2 regions of the Mediterraneibacter sp. 210702-DFI.3.120 genome follow, and region 2 is predicted to be linked to the other one. Evidence: a T-box and tRNA genes for the amino acid it is inferred to sense, from the RefSeq annotation. Region 2 holds a T-box; the other holds one or more tRNA genes.

Region 1 (6,531 bases), on a different contig from region 2:
TATGATCCGAGAGAATTGCTGAAGTATGGTGTCGTTATTGAGACTGTAGAAGATAAAGAAGATCTGACAGAAGAATGGCTGGAAGAGATGAATAAGAAGCACAAGCCGGAACGTGTGGTTATCGAGTATAACGGTATGTGGCAGGTGAGTGAATTTGAGAAGATGAAGCTTCCGGCAGGATGGGCTATTGAGCAGAAGATCACAACGGTAGATGCAAGTACTTTTCAGATGTATCTGACAAACTTAAAACCACTGTTTGTAGAGATGGTAAAGGGCGCAGAGCTTGTTCTGTTCAACCGTTGCGAGGATAAGAAACCGTTGGCAGGATACCGCAGAAGTGTTAAGGTTGTAAGCCCTCAGGCAGAAGTAATCTTTGAGGATGAGAACGGTGAGGTAGACAATATCTTTGAAGACGAAGTACCATATGATCTCAAAGCACCTGTGATTGAGATTCCAAGAGAAGATTATGGTATCTGGTATATTGATATGCAGGAGCATCCGGAGCGCTATAAAGGAAAAGTTGTAGAATTTGTTGCAAAGGTTATGAAACCAAAATCATTTCCGTCTAAGGTATTCTATCCGGGGCGTATGGCAATGACTTGCTGCGCAGATGATACATCTTTCCTTGGATATGTTTGCAGAAGCGCTTATGCGCCGAAGCTGAATGCGGGAGACTGGGTAAAAATTCGTGCAAAAGTGCGTTATGCGAATCTGTCCGTATACGGCGGAGAAGGACCGGTGCTTGAGGCAGAGAATATTGAGCCAGCAGAACCAATTGAAGAGTTGGTATATTTTAATTAAGACAAGCAATAAGACAAGAAATAGGAGGAGAACTTCATGGCAAAGAAATATGATGTAATCGCATTAGGAGAACTTCTGATTGATTTTACAATGAATGGACAAAGCGAACAGGGAAACAATATGTTTGAGGCTTGCCCGGGAGGTGCACCGTGTAATGTGCTGGCACTTCTGAACAAGATGGGAAAGAAGACAGCATTTATAGGAAAAGTTGGAAAAGATCAGTTTGGAGCGTTATTAAGAGATACGATTACGGAAGCCGGAATCGATGCCTCCAATCTGATGGTTGACGAAAATGTGAATACAACACTCGCATTTGTACATACATTCCCAGATGGAGACAGAGAATTCTCATTTTACCGTAATCCGGGAGCGGATATGATGCTTACTGCAGATGAAGTGAATCCAGAAGTAGTAAAAGATACAAAAGTCTTTCATTTTGGAACACTTTCTATGACACATGAAGGTGTGCGTGAAGCGACAAAGAAAGCGGTAGAAACAGCAAAAGCAAATGGTTGCCTTGTATCCTTTGATCCAAATCTGAGACCGCCTCTGTGGAGCTCTCTTGATCTTGCAAAAGAGCAGATGGAGTATGGATTTGGAAAATGTGATATCCTGAAGATCTCTGATAATGAAATTCAGTTTGTATCCGGTAAGGAAGACTATGATGAGGGAATCGCATATCTGCAGGAGACATACAATATTCCGCTGATTCTTCTGACTATGGGAAAAGATGGAAGTAGAGCTTATTACAAAGGCATGCGCGTAGAGAGACCGGGATTTTCAGTGAAAGCAATTGAGACAACCGGTGCAGGAGATACTTTCTGTGGAAGTTCTTTGAATTATCTGGTTGATCATGATTTTGAGAATCTGACAGAGGAACAGTTAGGAGAGATGCTGACATTTGCGAATGCGGCAGCAGCACTTGTAACAACAAAGAAGGGTGCGATCAAAGCAATGCCTGTAAAAGAAGAAGTTCTTGAACTGATTCAGAAATAATTGACAAGAAAACAGTCAGTCGATATAATGTAACACAGAAACAAGGGCGTTTCCAACTTAGGTGGAGAACGCCCTTTTATCGTATCAGTTTATGATAAAGGAGGTCGAAAAATAATGCATAACTATACAAGAGATGATATTTTTCACATAGTAGAGGAAGAAGATGTCGCTTTCATCAGATTGCAGTTTACAGATATTTTTGGAACGATGAAAAATATGGCGGTAACAGTAGGACAGCTTGAAAAAGCATTGGATAACCGCTGTATGTTTGATGTTTCTTCCTTGGAAGGGGTTGCAGATGAGGAAGAATCAGATATGTATTTATATCCGGATTTGAGTACATTTGAAATCTTTCCATGGAGACCACAGCAGGGAAAAGTTGCAAGACTGATCTGTGATGTGTATAAAAAAGATGGAACACCGTATGAAGGCGATCCGCGTTATGTACTCAGAAAGGCTGTTGCGGAGGCGAAAGAGATGGGATATACGATGAATGTTGGCCCGGAATGCGAGTTCTTTCTTTTCCATACAGATGATGACGGTAGACCGACAACAGTAACTCACGAGCAGGGAGGATATTTTGATGTAGGGCCATTGGATCTTGGAGAAAATGCGAGAAGAGATATGATCTTAACATTAGAAGATATGGGGTTTGAGATTATTTCCTCACATCATGAGATTGCGCCGGCGCAACATGAAATCGACTTTCACTACGATGAGGCGATGATTACAGCAGATAATCTGATGACATTTAAGATGGTTGTCAAGACAATCGCAAAACGACACGGTCTGCACGCGACATTTATGCCAAAGCCGAAGAGTGAGACTTATGGGTCAGGAATGCACATTAATTTATCTTTATATAAAAACGATGGAACAAATGCACTTTATAACGCAGAGGATGAGAACGGACTCAGTCAGGAAGGATATTATTTTATTGGTGGCTTGATGAAACATATGAAGGCAATCACCTGTATTACAAATCCAACGATCAATTCTTATAAACGTTTTGTGCCGGGGTATGAAGCACCTGTATATATGGGATGGTCAGCTAAGACAAGAGGACCTTTGATCCGTGTGTCTATGGAGAAAGAAGACAATTCAAGACTGGAACTTCGCAGTCCGGATGCTACGGCGAATCCATATCTGGCACTTGCAGTACTTCTGAAAGCGGGACTGGATGGAATTAAGAATCAGATCATGCCTCCGAAGAATATTGATGAGAATATTCAGAAGATGACGCAGGAAAGAAGAGATGAACTTCAAGTGGAAGAACTGCCGAGAACGCTTGGGGCTGCTACAGCAGAGCTTGAGAAAGATGAACTGCTGATCAGCGTATTAGGGAAAGAGCTTGCCGAGAAGATCATAAAAGCAAATAAGAAAGAATATAAAGAATATTGTATGCAGGTGACAGACTGGGAGATCGATCATTATCTTTACAGGCTGTAGTTCAGGTATCCTGGCATTTGGCATTTAGAGAGAACGGATTGATAGAAGAGTAGTTAGCGGAAGAGGTGAGCAGATATGAGCAACATTATTGTCGTTTTCCCAAAGAGGGAAAATGCAGTAAATATCCGTAATAGTTTGGTTCGTGCGGGTATTGAAGTATCTGCGGTATGTTTGACAGGAGCTAAGGTTTTGCAGTATGCTGATAACTGGAACAATGGAATTGTCGTGTGTGGTTATCGGTTTCAAGATATGCAGTATACAGATTTACGAGAATCTCTTCCGGATACGTTTGACATGCTTTTGGTGGCTTCAGCAGATAAGTGGATGGATGGACTGCCGGATGGGGTTGTAGGACTTCCACTCCCAATCAAAGTTTATGATTTGGTAAATACCGTTGAAATGATTCAGCAGACACAGAGCAGGAAGAGAAGAAAGCGCAGAGAAACGATACGAAAGAGAGACGATTCTCAGAGAAAGATAATCGATCAGGCGAAAGCGCTTCTGATAGAACGAAATAACATGTCAGAAGAGGAAGCACATCGATATTTACAGAAGAGCAGTATGGAAAGTGGGACCAATATGCTCGAAACAGCACAGATGGTGCTGACAATTATGAATGAATAAGAGGATGCTGTTAACAGTAACGAATAAGAAGTGCTGTAAACAATAACAAATGAGAGGACTGTCAGTGATGACAGTGGAACGGAGAAGAGAATGAAATTTACAAAAATGCAGGGAATTGGAAATGATTATGTGTATGTAAACTGTTTTGAAGAGAAGGTAGAAGATCCATCAGCGTTGGCAATCCAGGTGAGTGACAGACATTTTGGAATAGGATCCGATGGATTGATCCTGATCTGTCCGTCGGAAGTGGCAGACTGTGAGATGGCCATGTATAATGCGGATGGCTCTAGAGGAGAAATGTGTGGAAATGGAGTTCGCTGTGTTGGAAAATATATGTATGATTACGGCCTGACTGACAAAACAGAGATTACAGTTGAGACTTTAGCAGGAATCAAAACACTTCAGCTTTTCGTAGAAAATGGAAAAGTTGCGAAGGTTCGAGTTGATATGGGAAGCCCAATCTTGACACCGGCAGAAATTCCGGTTGTGGCTGAGGGAGATAAAGCTGTAGATGAACCGATTCTTGTGGATGGAAAAGAATATCATATGACTTGCGTATCTATGGGAAATCCGCACGCAGTTGTTTATGTAGATGATGTTGATAATCTTCCAATTGAAGAAATCGGACCAAAATTCGAAAGCCATGAGAGATTTCCAAGACGTGTGAACACAGAGTTTGTAAAAGTACTGGATAGACATACTGTACAGATGCGTGTTTGGGAGAGAGGATCTGCGGAGACACTTGCCTGCGGAACAGGAGCATGTGCTGTAGCTGTTTCCTGTATCCTGAATGGATTGACAGAAGATGAAGTAACTGTAAAGCTTCTTGGCGGAGATTTGGAGATTCAGTGGGATCAGGAGAAGAACACAGTTTATATGACAGGACCGGCAACCGTTGTATTTGATGGGGAGCTGAAATAAAGATTTGATGAATAGATAATGATGGTGCGTTGACTGATTTTCATTTTTGTGAATTTGAGGTCAACGCATTTTGTTTATAATATTAATTTAATAACAAAGAGACTATAACAAAAAAGAGATTACAAATTGTAATCTCTTAAAACATCGGAGTGACAAGATTCGAACTTGCGACCTCTACGTCCCGAACGTAGCGCTCTACCAAACTGAGCCACACTCCGATAAAATAGGGAACTTGCCGAAGCAAATTCCCAGCTACGGAAAAGGGACTTGAACCCCTACTAACAGAGTCAGAGTCTGCTGTGCTGCCAATTACACCATTCCGCATTACTTGAGTTTTGTTTGTTGCTTGTTTCAAACAACATGGTTATTATATCAAAGCTACAGAAAAATGCAACCCCTTTTTTGATATTTTTGCGTTAGACTTTTTAAAGAAATTGTCTTAAATGTCAGAAAATTAAGATAATTCATTTCGCCAAACGAAAAAGGGTATCGACGGTAGCGAAAAAAGCATCAATGGCAGAAAAAAGGGCATCGACAGTTACTAAAATCTATAAGATCACTCTACAAGAAAAGCTCTGCAATAAATACAACTGCGCAGCAAAGAACTGCGACCGGCAGCAGTCCGGCACCACACCATGCGGCTACAACTCCAACAACGAGAGCGAGAACTCCGGAGATTGGAGACTGTGTGGCATGAAGGATCGCCGGGAATGTCATCACTGCTAGTGTGACATAAGGTACATAGTATAGAAAGGACTGAAGAAACTGGTTCTTCAAAGGTTTTCGAATCAAGGTCATCGGCAGTACGCGGATTAAATAAGAGATACCGCCCATGATAAGAATATAAATATAAATATTGTGTGTCATAATTTTTATTCCTTCTGAGTAACTGAACAGTTACGTTTTTATTATTGCTTAGTTGAAGCTGAAGTTTCATCTTCTGTCGGTATAGGGAAGAAGAATGCTGCTCCGGCTGAAAGTACAACGGTCAGTATAATTGTTCTGGTACCATCCGACAGAGTGGAGATCCAAGGCAGGCAAGTTGCTGCGAAGCTTGAGATAAATGCAAGAGCAACCAGTCCTGCAACGACTTTATTCTGCTTCGAAGGAGGAATGATGATAGCGATAAACATTCCAAAGAGGGCAACACTAAATGCACTGACCATACGCGGTGACATGATATTTCCGGCAATGACACCGAGCATAGTTCCAAAAGCCCAGCCCGGAAGCGGAGTTACCATCGCGCCATAGGTATAATAAGGGTTTAAAGTACCTGGTCTGCTGATCGCAATTCCAAAAAGTTCATCTGTGATATCATAACTCATCAGCAAACGGTGTCCTAACGAAAGGTCGGGACTCAAACGCTGACTCATGGCACAGCTCATCAGAAGATAACGTGCATTTGTGATCAATGTGACAATTGCGACCTCAATATAAGGAGAGTTTGCAGCAATTACAGTCAGTCCGGCATACTCTCCGGCGGATGCATTATTTAACAGACTCATAAGGAATCCCTGAAATGCATTCAGGCCGATATTTCTTGCGGCAATACCGATTGAAAAGGAGACCGCAAGATATCCAAGACCGATCGGAATTCCATCGCGAAAACCACGACGAAATGCCTGGCTATTAGATTCTTTCATAATAATAAACCACCTTAGTTACAAATTTTGTCTCTGAGGGATATTGTATCATTTTTGCTGAGGAAATCAAAGTCGGAAATGAGGTCAAATCTTCCAA
Region 2 (6,531 bases):
GTTATAGGCAAGAATGGTAATATACCATGGAAAATAAAGGGAGAACAAAAGCAATTTAGAGAGTTAACAACGGGTAATGTGGTTATTATGGGGCGAAAGTCTTATGAAGAAATCGGTCATCCGTTGCCTAATAGAATGAATATTGTTGTTTCCACCACAACAGAGTATCAAGGAGATAATTTAGTTTCAGTTAAATCATTAGAAGATGCATTATTATTGGCTAAAGGACGAGATGTATACATATCTGGTGGATATGGACTATTTAAGGAAGCTTTGCAAATAGTAGATAAAATGTATATCACAGAAGTAGATTTAAATATTGAAGATGGAGATACATTCTTTCCAGAATTTGATATCAATGATTTTGAAGTTTTGATAGGGGAAACACTTGGTGAGGAAGTGAAATATACGAGAACATTTTATGTAAGGAAAAATGAATTGAGTAGATTTTGGATTTAGGGTGTTTTCATAAATATATTGCTTTTTATGCATATATAAATTGTTGTAAGACAAATCCCAGTTTGACAATTTCATATCCATACACACAAAGCAGTTAGTCTTAGGATTGACTGCTTTTTAAAAAGACACCATTTAGGTGTAATGATGTCTTTTGGGTGTTATTTTATAGGTCATATCAAGGCTCATTCAATCGTGGTAAATTCGTGGTAAAATGAGTTTTTTCTATACTTCAAAATACTTGAAAGTATAGTGTTTATGCGGATAATCGAAAATTAGATATAAAATTTGTTATTAAATCAAATTCTTTTTTCTAGCAACTATGAAAGTAAATCTCTTCTTTATTTTCAACGAAATGAATTAGTATGCCTTGCCCCAGTATACCATATGCTTCGCCGGTTTTCCGCAACATACACATACATCTGAAAGATGTTCTTCCTCTTCCGGAATACATCTTGATGTAGCACCGCCTGTCTGAGCTTTGATCTCATCTTCACAGGCTTCGTCTCCACACCACATTGCTTTGATGAATCCAAGGTTCTCATTGAACTTCTCATTCATCTCATCCATTGTTGTTGCTTCATTGATATGAGAATCAAGGAATGCTTTTGCTCTTTCGAACATATCGTTCTGCATTGTCTCAAGAACTTCGGCAAGTTTTGTTGTAAGTTCATCCAGAGAAACAACGATCTTCTCTCTTGTATCACGGCGTACGATAACTGCCTGATTGTTCTCGATGTCTTTCGGTCCGATCTCGATACGTGTCGGGATTCCAAGGATCTCCTGTCCGCTGAACTTCCATCCAGGTGCTTTGTCAGAATCGTCGATTTTCACTTTATATCCTGCTGCCTTCAGTGTATCAACAAGTTCATTTGCCTTATCAAGAACACCTTCTTTATGCTGAGCGATCGGAATAATCATTGTCTGCACCGGTGCGATTCTCGGTGGAATAACAAGTCCACTGTCATCTCCGTGTACCATGATCAGCGCACCGATGATTCTTGTAGACAGTCCCCAGGATGTCTCGTATACTTCATGAAGTTCGTTATTCTTATCTGAATACTGAATACCGAATGCACTTGGGAATGAACTTCCGAAGAAGTGGCTTGTTGCTGACTGGAGTGCTTTTCCGTCATGCATCAGCGCTTCGATTGTATAAGTATCCTGTGCTCCTGCGAATTTCTCACTCTCTGTCTTACGTCCGGAAACTACCGGGATTGCAAGAACATCCTGTGCAAAGTCTCTGTAGACTCTCCACATCTGTTTTGTACGCTCTTCTGCTTCTTCGTATGTTGCATGGATTGTATGTCCTTCCTGCCACAGGAACTCTCTGGAACGAAGGAATGGTCTTGTTGTCTTCTCCCAACGAAGAACGGAACACCACTGATTCCACACCTTAGGAAGATCACGGTAAGACTGAACTGTCTTGCTCCATACATCACAGAACAGTGTCTCAGATGTAGGACGGATACAGAATCTTTCCTGAAGTTCTTCCAGTCCACCATGTGTTACCCATGCAACTTCCGGTGCAAATCCTTCGATATGATCCTTTTCTTTCTGAAGAAGGCTTTCCGGGATCATAACCGGAAGGTATACATTCTCTACTCCTGTCTCTTTGAAACGTGCATCCAGGTTCTTCTGAATATTCTCCCACAGAGCATATCCGTTCGGAAGGTAGTTCATACATCCTTTAACACCTGAATAATCACACAGTTTTGCTTCACGCACAACGTCTGTATACCACTGAGCAAAATCTTCTTCTCTGGCAGTGATATTCTGTACTAATTTCTTTGCCATTGTTCTTCTCCTTTTTGTTTTTTTGCATTGCTGTCCCCTGACAGCAGTTTGCTTTTACTTTAATATAAAAAATCGCCGGGATATCGCATCCCCACGATAGGGACCGAATATCTCCGGCGGTACCACCCTAATTAATGCAATACATCCATTCTATAATCAAAACCAACACAAATGATCTCTGTATCTGCATTCACTTTCTTCTCCTTTAACGCAGGACCTACGCTGTACTTTCATACAGAGACTCCCGGGCCGGTTCCATACCGTAATGCAAAGGCTCTCACCTGCCGCCTTCTCTCTGAAGCATGCTGCGTATCTACTATTCCCGTTCAACGTCAGTTATCAAATGAAATTCTAACTGATAAAACACCCGCTGTCAAGCCAAAAAGCTTTATCCTCTGATTTCCAGAAGCTTTGCTTTCAATTCATTTTCCATATTGCGAAGTTCCACCTCCGCTTCCCGGCGTTTTTCTCTTCCTTCTCTCTGAATGTTCATCACTTCATCCAATGTAGAGATCAGTGATTCATTTGTTGCTTTCAATGTCTCGAGATCTGCAATTCCTCTTTCAGACTCTTTTGCAGTCTCAATCGTGGACATTTTTAATGTCTCCGCATTCTTCTTCAACAGTTCATTTGTCATATCCGTCACCTGTCTCTGTGCCGCCGCCGCCTGTGAAGAATGTTCTACTCCAAGTGCGAGAATCATCTGACTCTTCCACAACGGAATTGTATTCACGATTGTAGACTGGATCTTCTCTACCATCTGTGTATCATTATTCTGAACCAGACGGATCTGTGGTGCGGTCTGGATGGAGATCATTCTCGTCAGTTCAAGATCATGTAACTTCTTTTCAAAACGGTTGCACATCGAATCCAGATCTTTTGCTGCCTGCGCATCTTCCGGGAGGCCGCTTACCTGAGCTTTGCTCATCAATTCAGCAAGCTGTGTGCTTCTTACTTCTTCCAGTTTTTTCTTTCCTGCAAGAATGTACATAGAAAGCTCTTTAAAATAAGTAAGATTCAGATCATACATTTTATCGAGTATCGCAACATCTTTCAGCAGCTGCACCTGATGGTTATCCAGTGCTTTCACGATCTGATTCACATTTTCTTCGGCTTTCGAATACTTTGCTTTCATAGATTCAACTTTATTCGATGCTTTCTTAAATATTCCAAGAAATCCTTTGCTCTCTTCTTCATCAAAGCTCTTCAGTTCAGTTACAACATTCGTAAGCAGTGTACCAACTTCTCCCAGATCCTTTGACTTCACATTTTCCAAAGCACTTTCTGAGAAATCTGCCATCTTTTTCTGTGTACCTGCGCCATACTGAAGAATCATAGAAGAATTCGTCAGATCGATCTGCTGTGCAAATGCATCTACCATTCTGCGCTCTTCTTCTGTCAGAATCGTATCATCCAGCTTCGGTTCTTCCGGCTGCACCGCCGGTTTCTTTTCTTCTTCCGCTTGAAACGGTTCCAGTGTCAGTGTCGGCACTGTACTTACATCCTTGAATGCATCACTCATAGTAATCCTCCATTTCTGTTTGTAACTGTTTTGATTCATTGTCTGTTTGTGATATCATTACTTCTTCAGCCCGTCTTCTGTCAGACCTTCCTGCGCAAGCATTGTATGAAGTACTGAAATATCTGAAGATACATCCCATGCTGTATCCTGGAACAGGCTGTCCAGTAATTTTTCAAATGCAATATTCAATGTATCTATCGTATCTTCAATCTCTTTCTTGGAAGAAATGATATTTTCTCCCTGTACCGGCTGTGCATCCAGCTCTTCATACGCTTCAAGAAGTTTCATCGTTGTCGGAAGATAATAATCCATCATTCTTCGCATATCATTCACAGAATCCGGATTCTGCTCCACGCGGTCAAAAATACGATCCACGAGCAGTTCCATGCGGGAAATCTTTGCCGAAATCACTTCTCCCGGAATTGCGTCATTCGCTGCCTTGATCCTTCTCACATATTCATCTCCTGCCTGTACGATCTTCTGTACTTCCGGTGAAAGTCTGTCATACTCTTCCCGCATCTTTTTCTGAGCAGCCTGCTCCTCTGCCTTGCGCTGTTTCATGTCTTCCATAAGAGCTGTATACTGATTCCATGCATGTTCACTGACCATCAGGCAGGATTCTTTCTCATCCAGATGTCCCTGACAGAACCAGCCTTTTGTAATCATTTTTTTCACATCTTTCAGAACCTTTCTGACATCTCGCCCTGTCGCAGAAGCAATTTCCTTAATATCACAAAATTCCCGGTCTCTCAGAACAGATACATATTGGCGAAACCTTCCCACCGTACGTACCATATCCACTCCTACATAAGTCATCACTGCAAAAGATATAAAAGCAACTGCAAAAATTCCAATAATCAGACCACTGACTACATCAAACGCTGTGATCACACTCCCAATCAAAGTGATGATAAGGAAAATAACAGAAGTCAATCCAAATACAGCTCCTGTCGCTGCCAGAAAAGTTCCGCCGATCTTTACCGAAGTTCCTTTGAGATATCTTGGGCTTACCGGTACCGGACAATATCTCTGGTTTTCTGCACCTGACCTGTTTCCGGCATTCTTTGTATTTCCATATAATGGCTGTCCTGTCTTCGGATCTCTGTACCATCCACCGTTTTTAATTCCTGCTGAGACACAGTCCATCGCATGGTTCACTGTATCCGACACCATCTGATTCAGTCTGCTGTAATCCTTTGTATCAATTGCATCCTGTATCGTCTGCTTTATCTCTTCTCCAAAATGTTCCCAGTCATTATTCATTGATGTTCTCCTTAAAAGCTTGACCTGATTCGTTTGCATCATGTATCATTATAACATTATTAATTCTCAGTTTAGACGCAACTTTAGCGATTGTCAAGAAAGAAGGATACAACTATGATTTCATCACTTACCCCTGAAATAATATATGAGGACAAGGATATTATCATCTGTCATAAACCTGCTGGAGTTCCTACCCAGAGCAGCCGCATTGGCACAAAAGATATGGTCAGTATTTTAAAAAATCATCTGATAAAAAATACTGCTAAAAAAACCGCTTCACGCGAACCTTATCTTGCTGTCATCCATCGGCTGGACCAACCGGTAGAAGGACTTCTTGTTTTTGCAAAAACACCTGCTGCCGCAAAGGAACTTTCCCGCCAGCTTACCGCATCTGGTTTTGGGAAATATTACCGTGCACAGGCTTTAGGCATTTTCGAACACAACGAAGGAACTCTGGAAGACTATCTTGTAAAAGACGGACGAACCAACACCTCCCGTGTCTGTGAAGAAAATGTGCCTGATGCAAAATATGCACGACTTCATTATAAAGTAATCCATACAGATACACTTCCTTCTGGTGAACCTTTTTCCCAACTGGAAATTCATCTGGATACCGGGCGTCATCATCAGATCCGCGTGCAGTTTGCACATGCCGGGCACCCTCTGATCGGGGATCGGAAATATGGCACTGCCGCATGCACTTCACGACAGTTAATGCTTTGTGCCTGTCGACTGGAATTCACACATCCGACAACCGGTGAAAAAATGGTTTTTCATTTATAAGACAAAAAGGAAAAGTGCAGTGATCGGGCAATCACTGCACTTTTCCTTTCGCCTGTTTCCTATCTATTGTATTAGCCCTGCCTTTACCTGTCATTTATCCAAATAAGAGCAGCACCACAATACCCTACATCTCGTCAACAACCAACGGCTCCGGCTCTTCTTCAAGTGCCTGCTGATATCTTGCAAGAATTGTTGACTGAATTCGTTCTCTTGTTCCTGAATTGATCGGATGTGCGATATCACGATACTCACCATCTAATGCTTTTTTACTTGGCATTGCAATGAAAAGCCCCTTTTCACCTTCGATCACTTTGATATCATGAACAACAAACTCCTCATCAATTGTGATAGATACTACTGCTTTTAACTTTCCCTCTTTCGCAACTTTACGTACACGTACATCTGTAATCTGCATATTACAGTTCCCCTTTCTCTTTTGCATTATCACGGAATATGAACACCCTTTTTCAGGGTTTTTGTGCTTATCTTGGCTTATAATGCATATCTTTCATTCTTTTCAATAACTATTTTAATTCCGTCTTCCCCTACATGTCTTGTATTCGCACGGATCGTATCCCTGCTCTCTACAATACAGTTCTCAATGTATGTATTATCTCCAAGATATACATCATTCAATATGATAGAGTTCTTGATCACGCAATTATTTCCAACAAATACTTTCTTGAAAATAACTGAGTTCTCTATCGTTC

What was found. A T-box is a leader RNA that pairs with one kind of tRNA and senses whether it is charged. The one in region 2 lies ahead of proS (proline--tRNA ligase), so its partner is inferred to be a tRNA-Pro.
Positions count from the first base shown of each region.
Region 1: it has a tRNA-Pro gene. The T-box ahead of proS (proline--tRNA ligase) is inferred to sense a tRNA for this amino acid. The anticodon was not compared.

Region 1 covers NZ_JAJCNG010000016.1:5,538-12,068, forward strand. The annotation lists gene LI162_RS09605 (TIGR03943 family putative permease subunit) at 1-801, shown strand, start outside; gene LI162_RS09610 (carbohydrate kinase family protein) at 838-1,797, shown strand; gene glnA (type I glutamate--ammonia ligase) at 1,912-3,246, shown strand; gene LI162_RS09620 (ANTAR domain-containing response regulator) at 3,322-3,870, shown strand; gene dapF (diaminopimelate epimerase) at 3,961-4,791, shown strand; tRNA gene LI162_RS09630 (tRNA-Pro) at 4,936-5,009, opposite strand; tRNA gene LI162_RS09635 (tRNA-Gln) at 5,044-5,115, opposite strand; gene LI162_RS09640 (AzlD domain-containing protein) at 5,353-5,658, opposite strand; gene LI162_RS09645 (AzlC family ABC transporter permease) at 5,700-6,434, opposite strand.
Region 2 covers NZ_JAJCNG010000020.1:1,479-8,009, forward strand. The annotation lists gene dfrF (trimethoprim-resistant dihydrofolate reductase DfrF) at 1-459, shown strand, start outside; gene proS (proline--tRNA ligase) at 817-2,253, opposite strand; T-box leader at 2,349-2,592, opposite strand; gene LI162_RS10915 (toxic anion resistance protein) at 2,642-3,775, opposite strand; gene LI162_RS10920 (5-bromo-4-chloroindolyl phosphate hydrolysis family protein) at 3,833-5,038, opposite strand; gene LI162_RS10925 (RluA family pseudouridine synthase) at 5,153-5,821, shown strand; gene spoVG (septation regulator SpoVG) at 5,946-6,236, opposite strand; gene glgD (glucose-1-phosphate adenylyltransferase subunit GlgD) at 6,314-6,531, opposite strand, start outside.